DNA from 2 places in the Promicromonospora sp. NPDC057138 genome. Region 1 is predicted to be linked to the other one. Evidence: predicted binding sites of a transcription regulator. Region 1 holds the regulator's gene; the other holds the start of a gene.
The links. Region 1 encodes Rex, which represses fermentation and respiration genes when NADH is low (regulators of the CRP and FNR family bind a similar motif). Its sites were predicted from a motif close to CTTGTGAANNNNTTCACAAG; they were not measured.
Positions count from the first base shown of each region.

Region 2: the regulator Rex is predicted to act here: its motif matches at 1,997-2,016, upstream of ACFT2C_RS16460 (geranylgeranyl reductase family protein).

Region 1 covers NZ_JBHUUX010000042.1:26,427-29,825, forward strand. The annotation lists gene ACFT2C_RS20025 (NCS1 family nucleobase:cation symporter-1) at 1-758, shown strand, start outside; gene ACFT2C_RS20030 (aspartate/glutamate racemase family protein) at 761-1,501, shown strand; gene ACFT2C_RS20035 (redox-sensing transcriptional repressor Rex) at 1,578-2,225, opposite strand; gene ACFT2C_RS20040 (glutaredoxin family protein) at 2,286-2,534, opposite strand; gene ACFT2C_RS20045 (Pr6Pr family membrane protein) at 2,549-3,217, opposite strand; gene ACFT2C_RS20050 (HAD family hydrolase) at 3,293-3,399, shown strand, end outside.
Region 2 covers NZ_JBHUUX010000029.1:624-4,022, forward strand. The annotation lists gene ACFT2C_RS16450 (isochorismate synthase MenF) at 1-915, opposite strand, end outside; gene ACFT2C_RS16455 (demethylmenaquinone methyltransferase) at 1,120-1,815, shown strand; gene ACFT2C_RS16460 (geranylgeranyl reductase family protein) at 2,095-3,399, shown strand, end outside.

The DNA of each region.
Region 1 (3,399 bases):
ACGGGCGCTCGTTCAAGGCGGTCAAGCGCGGCAACCTGCTGGGCCTGCCGGTCAACTTCCTGTTCTTCTCGCTCCTGACGGTGATCACGGCGTCGGCCACGGTGCCCGTGTTCGGCGAGCTCATCACCGACCCGATTCACACCGTCGAGCGCATCGACACCCCGTTCGCGATCCTGCTGGGCGGCCTCACGTTCGTCACGGCGACGGTCGGCATCAACATCGTCGCGAACTTCATCTCGCCCGCGTTCGACTTCTCCAACGTGGCCCCGCAGAAGATCAGCTGGCGGATGGGCGGCATGATCGCCGCCGTCGGCTCGGTGCTGCTGCTGCCCTGGAACTGGTACAACAACGCCGACGCGATCCACTACACGCTCGGCGTGCTGGGCGCCCTGATCGGCCCGCTGTTCGGCATCCTCATCGCCGGCTACTACGTCGCGGCCAGGCAGCGGATTCTCGTCGACGACATGTTCACCATGTCGCCCGAGGGCGCCTACTGGTACACGAACGGCTACAACCGCAACGGCGTGCTCGCGATCTTCCTGGCCGGCGTGCCCACCGTGCTCCTGGGCGTGCTGCCCAAGCTGATCGCCGACCTCGGGTACTTCGACATCTCCTGGATCGGCAACTACACCTGGTTCATCGGGTGCGGGCTCGGCTTCGTCGCCTTCCTGTGGCTGGAGCGGCTCAGCCCGCAGATCCCATCCTTCGACGGCGTCACCGAGGGCGTGGTCGACGGCAACACGGACACCGCGGCCTGAGCGTGCGGATCCACCTCATCAATCCCAACACCTCCCGGGCGATGACCGACAAGATCGCGGTCACCGCCCGGGAGGTCGCCGGGCCCGACGTCGAGGTCGTCGCCACCTGCCCCGCGCCCGGCGCGGGCCCGGCCGCCGTCGAGAGCCACACCGACGAGGCATGGGCAGCGCTCGTCGTGGCCCAGGAGGTCGCCTCCGCCGAGGCGGCGGCCTCGCCGGGCGCTGGGCTGACGCCCGACGCCTACGTCGTCGCCTGCTTCGGCGACCCCGGCCTGGACGCGGCCCGGGAGCTGACCGCCGGCCCGGTCGTCGGGATCGCCGAGGCCGCGATGCACGTCGCGACCCTGTCGGGCCGCACGTTCGCCGTCGTCACGACGCTGTCGCGCACGCTCGGCCGCGCGCACGACCTGGTCCGGCGCTACGGCTTCGAGGACGCGTGCGTCGCCCTGTACGCGGCGGACGTGCCGGTCCTCGAGCTGGAGGACGCCGGCTCGGCCGCCCGGGAGAAGATCGCCGAGCTCTGCGAGCGTGCGGTCCGCGACGACGGCGCCGACACCGTCGTGCTCGGCTGCGCCGGCATGACCGACCTCTGCGCGGACCTCACCAAGCGCACCGGGGTCCCGGTGATCGACGGCGTGGCGGCCGCCGTCGGCCTGGTGTCGGGAATGGTCCGGATGGGCGTGGGAACGAGCAAGCGCGACGAGTACGCGCCCCCACAACGCCCACCGTCGAGCCGCGCCTGACCCACCTTGGTTGTGGGCGCGGCCGTTGCGACTACCTGCCCGTCTTAGGCGCAACGGTCGCGCCCACAACCAAGGGTCAGAGCGCAGCCGCGCGCGTCGCCGCGTGGAAGGCCAGGATCTGGAGCTCGCCGCCGACGTCGACCGAACGCACCACCACGTCCTCGGGGACCTGGAGCGCGATCGGCGCGAAGTTGAGGATCTCGCGGACGCCCGCGCCGACCACGGCGTCGGCCACGTCCTGGGCCACGTGGCCCGGCAGCGCAAGGATCACCATCGTCACGCGGTCACGGAGGATGACGTCGGCCACGCCGCGGACGTGCTCCACGTTCACGCCGGCCACGCGGGTGCCCACGACGTCGGGCGACGCGTCGAGCAGCGCCACCACCTGGAAGCCGCGCGTCGAGTACCCCGAGTAGTTCGCGAGGGCGTGCCCGAGGTTGCCGATGCCGACGATCGCGAGCCGGTGCTCGGTCTCGAGCCCCAGGGCGACGGTGATGTAGGAGGCGAGCGACTCGACGTCGTACCCGACGCCGCGGGTACCGAACGAACCCAGGTACGACAGGTCCTTGCGCAGCTGCGCCGAGCTCACGCCCGAGCGCTCGGCGAGCTCCGTCGAGGAGGTGAGCCCCACCCCCTCGGCCGCGAGGTCGCGCAGGGCGCGCAAGTAGTACGGCAGCCTCCCTACGGTTGCCGCCGGAACTGTCCCGTCACTGAGTTCGACCACGTGCTGCTCCCCTCCCCGCAACCACTGTGTCGCGGGCGTACGCACACACTGCCGGGATGATCATGCCAGGAGGCGGGCCAGGCGCGCACCGTCCACGCGCCAGAAACCTTGCTGGACCCCGTCCACCTCGACCACGGGGACGTACTCCCCGTACTTCTCCCGCAGTTCGGGCGCGCTGTCGATGTCAACCTCGCGCCACTCGGCTCCCGCACCCTCGCACACCTGCACGACGACGGCGCGTGCGTCCTCGCACAGGTGGCACGCCTCTCGTGTGTACAGGACGACGCGGGCCTCGGCGGGAGTTGTCACGCCCCGAGGTTACGTCAGGGGCGGGGTACCGAACGGTCGGTGTCCGGCAGCCGTCCGTCCGCCCAGCGCACGCCCCAGGCCAGGACGAGGAAGACGACGGCGACGATCGCGGCGTTGGTCACCGCGCCCGCGTAGCCGAGTACGTTCACGTCGAGGAACGGGTACGGGTACCAACCCGTGGCGGCGCCGCGCACGAAGGTGTAGACGAGCCACGCGATCGGGTAGACGACCGACCACCACACGGTCTGTGCGGTCACGCGCGGCCGTGGCCCCAGCCACAGCCAGACGACGACGGCGAACAGCGGCGCCAGGACGTGCAGCATCGTGTCCGACACCAGCAGTGCGCCCGTCATCTCCATGCCGCGCAGAACGATGTTGTAGACGATCCCGGTGACCGCTATGCACAGCAGCGCGTCGAGGCGCAGCACCCGGAAGACGGGACCGTCCCGGCGCGGGTTCGAAGCGAGCGCCAGCGATACCCCGCCGATCAAGAGGTTCGACTCGATGGTGAAGAAGCTGAGGAGCCGGACGATGCGGTCGGCGGGCGTGGGCGCCATCCCGGGGCCGCCCGCGATCGCGAGGACGAGCTGGATCGTGAAGCCGCCGAGCGCCAGAACGGCCACGAGCAGGTGGAGGAATCGGGCGAGCGTGGCCTGCTCCGGCGTACTGATCCCTGGCGTCACGTGCCGGTTCTATCACGGTCGACTCGGCCGCGCGGTGTGACTTGCCCGACGTGCCACGCGGATAGAGTGACCTCCATGCCGTCGACGCACCTCTCGTCCGCCACCGCGGCGTTCTTCGACGTCGACAACACGATCATCCGCGGCGCGAGCGCCTTCCACCTCGCCAAGTCCGCGTACCAGCG
Region 2 (3,399 bases), on a different contig from region 1:
GGCCGGGGCGGCGGGCGAGCCCGGACCGTGCTCGCGGCGGATGGTGCCCGCCAGCACGCGCGAGGCGACCAGTCCCTTCTCGCTGCGGACCAGGAGCTCCGGCGTCGCGCCGACCATGCCGTCCACGCTGAACGCCCAGCAGGCGTCGTACGCGGACGCGAGGCGGCCGAGCAGGTGCCGGGTGTCCAGCGGGTGCTCGGCGGTCGCGACGACGTCGCGCGCGAGCACCACCTTCTCCAGCTCCCCGGTCTGGATCCGGGCCACACCCTCCGCGACGACGGCGGGCCAGTCCGCGGCCCCCACCGCGCCGTCGGCCAGCACGACGCGCCCCGGCTCGGTGACCGGCTGGTGCGGGTAGGCGGACAGCAGGTCGTCGCCCACCGGCGCGGACCGGTCGCCCACCAGGGAGATCGTGGTCATCCAGGCCCGGTCGCCCCGCCGTCCGACGACGACGCGCGGCACGATCAGCACGCCGCTCGCGCGCGCGGGGTCCTCGGACTCGTCGCCGGGCGTGACGTCGTCGAAGGCGAAGCTGCCGAACGCGACCAGGCCGCTGCCGGGCAGGGTCACGTCGTCGTGCACGACGGCGCGGTCGAGCACCTGGCGCCACGCGTCGTCGGCGTCGGCGAAGCGGCCCGGGCCGAACGTCTCGAACCGCAGCGCCTCGCCCCAGCCCACGAGCCCGTCGCCGTGCCGGACCCAGGCGAGCCCGTTGGTGTCGGGGAGCCGGTCGACGAGCGCGGTCGGGGTGTCGGGGAGGTCGTCGATCGCTACGGTGCGGACGACGAGCTCCGGGCCGTGGGGCGCGCCCCGCGGTATGTCGTCGGGCTCGGCCGGCGCGACGAGGGTCCAGGTGCCGGACGCGGGGGTGCCGGTCTGCGCACCGGGGGTGCGTCCGGCAGGTGAAGCGATCATCTGCTTCAGGATAAGCGCGCCGGGCCCCCGCCGGACCGCCCCGTAGCGGACCTCACACCGGCGGCTCACCCGTCGCGTGTGTTCGGCAATCTGTCAGGTGATCGGCAACTCGGGTTGCCGATCACCTGACAGATTGCCGACCACGCTCTGCCGGGTGGGCCGCGCCCACCGCAGCCGGCCGCCGGGCCGTGAAACTATGGCCGCATGTCCCGCGCAAGCCTGGAAAAGAAGCCGGCCGAGGTCGCGTCGATGTTCGACGGGATCGCCGCCCGCTACGACCTGACGAACGACCTCATCTCCCTGGGCCAGGACCGGCGCTGGCGCCGCCTCACGGTCGAGGCGGTCGCGGCGATGCCGGGCGAGCGCGTGCTCGACCTCGCCGCGGGCACCGGGACCAGCAGCGAGCCCTTCGCCGCGGACGGCGCGTTCGTCGTCCCGTCCGACTTCTCGATCGGCATGCTGCAGGTCGGCAAGACGCGCCGGCCGGACCTGCCGTTCGTCGCGGGCGACGCGACGCGGCTGCCGTTCGCCGACGAGTCCTTCGACGCCGTCACCATCAGCTTCGGCCTGCGCAACGTCGTGGACACGACGGCGGCCCTGCGCGAGATGCTGCGGGTGGTCCGGCCGGGCGGGCGCGCGGTGATCTGCGAGTTCGCTACCCCCACCTGGGCTCCGTTCCGGAAGGTCTACCAGGAGTACTTGATGCGGGCGCTGCCAATCGTGGCGAACGTCGTGACCCGCGACAAGGGCTCGTACGACTACCTGGCCGAGTCCATCCGGTCCTGGCACACCCAGGTCGACCTCGCGCGCCTCATGCTCGACGCCGGCTGGGAGCACGCGGCCTACCGCAACGTGACGGGCGGAATCGTGGCGCTCCACCGCGCCGTCCGCCCGTCCTGACCGTCCTCCACCGGACCGCCGAAGTAGAGCGCCTGTCCGGACACCCGCTCTACTTCGCCGATACCCGATCGGCGAAGTAGAGCCCGTGTCCGGACAGGCGCTCTACTTCGGCGATGAGGGGTGCCCCAAGTAAGGGGAACCTTCCTACACAATCCCCCCTAAGTGTGGCTAGGGTGTCGGTGTTGTGACAGGGTTCACAAGGGCGTGTCAGGAAGCCCGGCCGAACCCCGCGCAGCGAGGTCAGCAACGACCAGCAGCGGGTTCCCAACGGGGGTGAACGTGCGAAGAGAGAGACGCGACGACGCGGATGTCATCGTGGTGGGCGCCGGTCCGGCGGGCTCGTCCACCGCGCACTGGTGCGCGGCCGCGGGTCTCGACGTGCTGCTCCTGGAGAAGGGCGAGTTCCCGCGGGACAAGATCTGCGGCGACGGCCTGACGCCGCGCGCCGTGGCCGAGCTGGTCCGCATGGGCGTGCCCACCCGCGAGGAGGACGGCTGGATCCGCAACCGCGGCCTGCGCGTCCACGGCGGCGGCCGCTCCTACGAGCTCGACTGGCCCACCCTGACGACCTACCCGGGCTACGGCATGGCCCGCTCCCGGATGACGCTGGACCACACCCTGGCCCAGCACGCGCAGGCCAGCGGCGCCAAGCTGCTGCAGCGCACCAAGGTCACCGGCCCGCTCCGCGACGACGACGGCGGCCGCGTGGTCGGCGTGACCGCCCAGCCGCTCGACGCGCGCGGCCGCGCCGAAGGCCCCGTCAAAGAGCTGCGCGCGCCCGTCGTGGTGGCGGCCGACGGCGTCAGCTCGCGCTTCGCGCTCGCCGTCGGGCGGGAACGCCGGGACGACCGGCCGATGGGCACCGCCGTCCGCGCCTACTACCGCACCCCGCGCCACGACGACCCGTTCATGGAGTCGCACCTGGAGCTGTGGGACGGCGAGCCCGGCAAGAGCGACCTGCTCCCGGGCTACGGCTGGATCTTCCCGCTCGGCGACGGCACGGTGAACGTCGGCCTGGGCAGCGTGCACTCCACGCCCGCGCGCCAGTCCAAGGCGGGCATCGACTACCGGCGCCTCATGGAGACCTGGCTGGCCAAGAGCGCGCCGGAGGGCTGGGACCTGGTGCACGAGCCGGAGCGCGGGCCGATCCGCGGCGCGGCGCTGCCCATGGGCTACAACCGCGGCCCGCTCTACGCGGACGGTGTGCTCCTGGCCGGCGACTCCGCAGGCATGGTGAGCCCGTTCAACGGCGAGGGCATCGCGTACGGGCTGCAGGCCGGCCGGGTCGCGGCCGAGGCGATCAGCCAGGCCCGCCACAAGACCACCGACGCCGCCCGCGAGGCCACGCTCGCCACCTACGCGGACCGGATGCGCGACGACCTGGGCGGCTACTACACGCTGGGCCGCTGGTTCGTGCGGCTCATCGAGCACCCCGAGATCATGCGCCTGTGCGTCCGGTACGGGCTGCCTCGCCAGGTCGTCATGCAGTTCACGCTCAAGCTCCTGTCCGACTGCTACGAGCCCCACGGCGGCGACTGGGTCGACCGCGTCATCGCGGGCCTGACCAGGGTGGTCCCGAGCTCA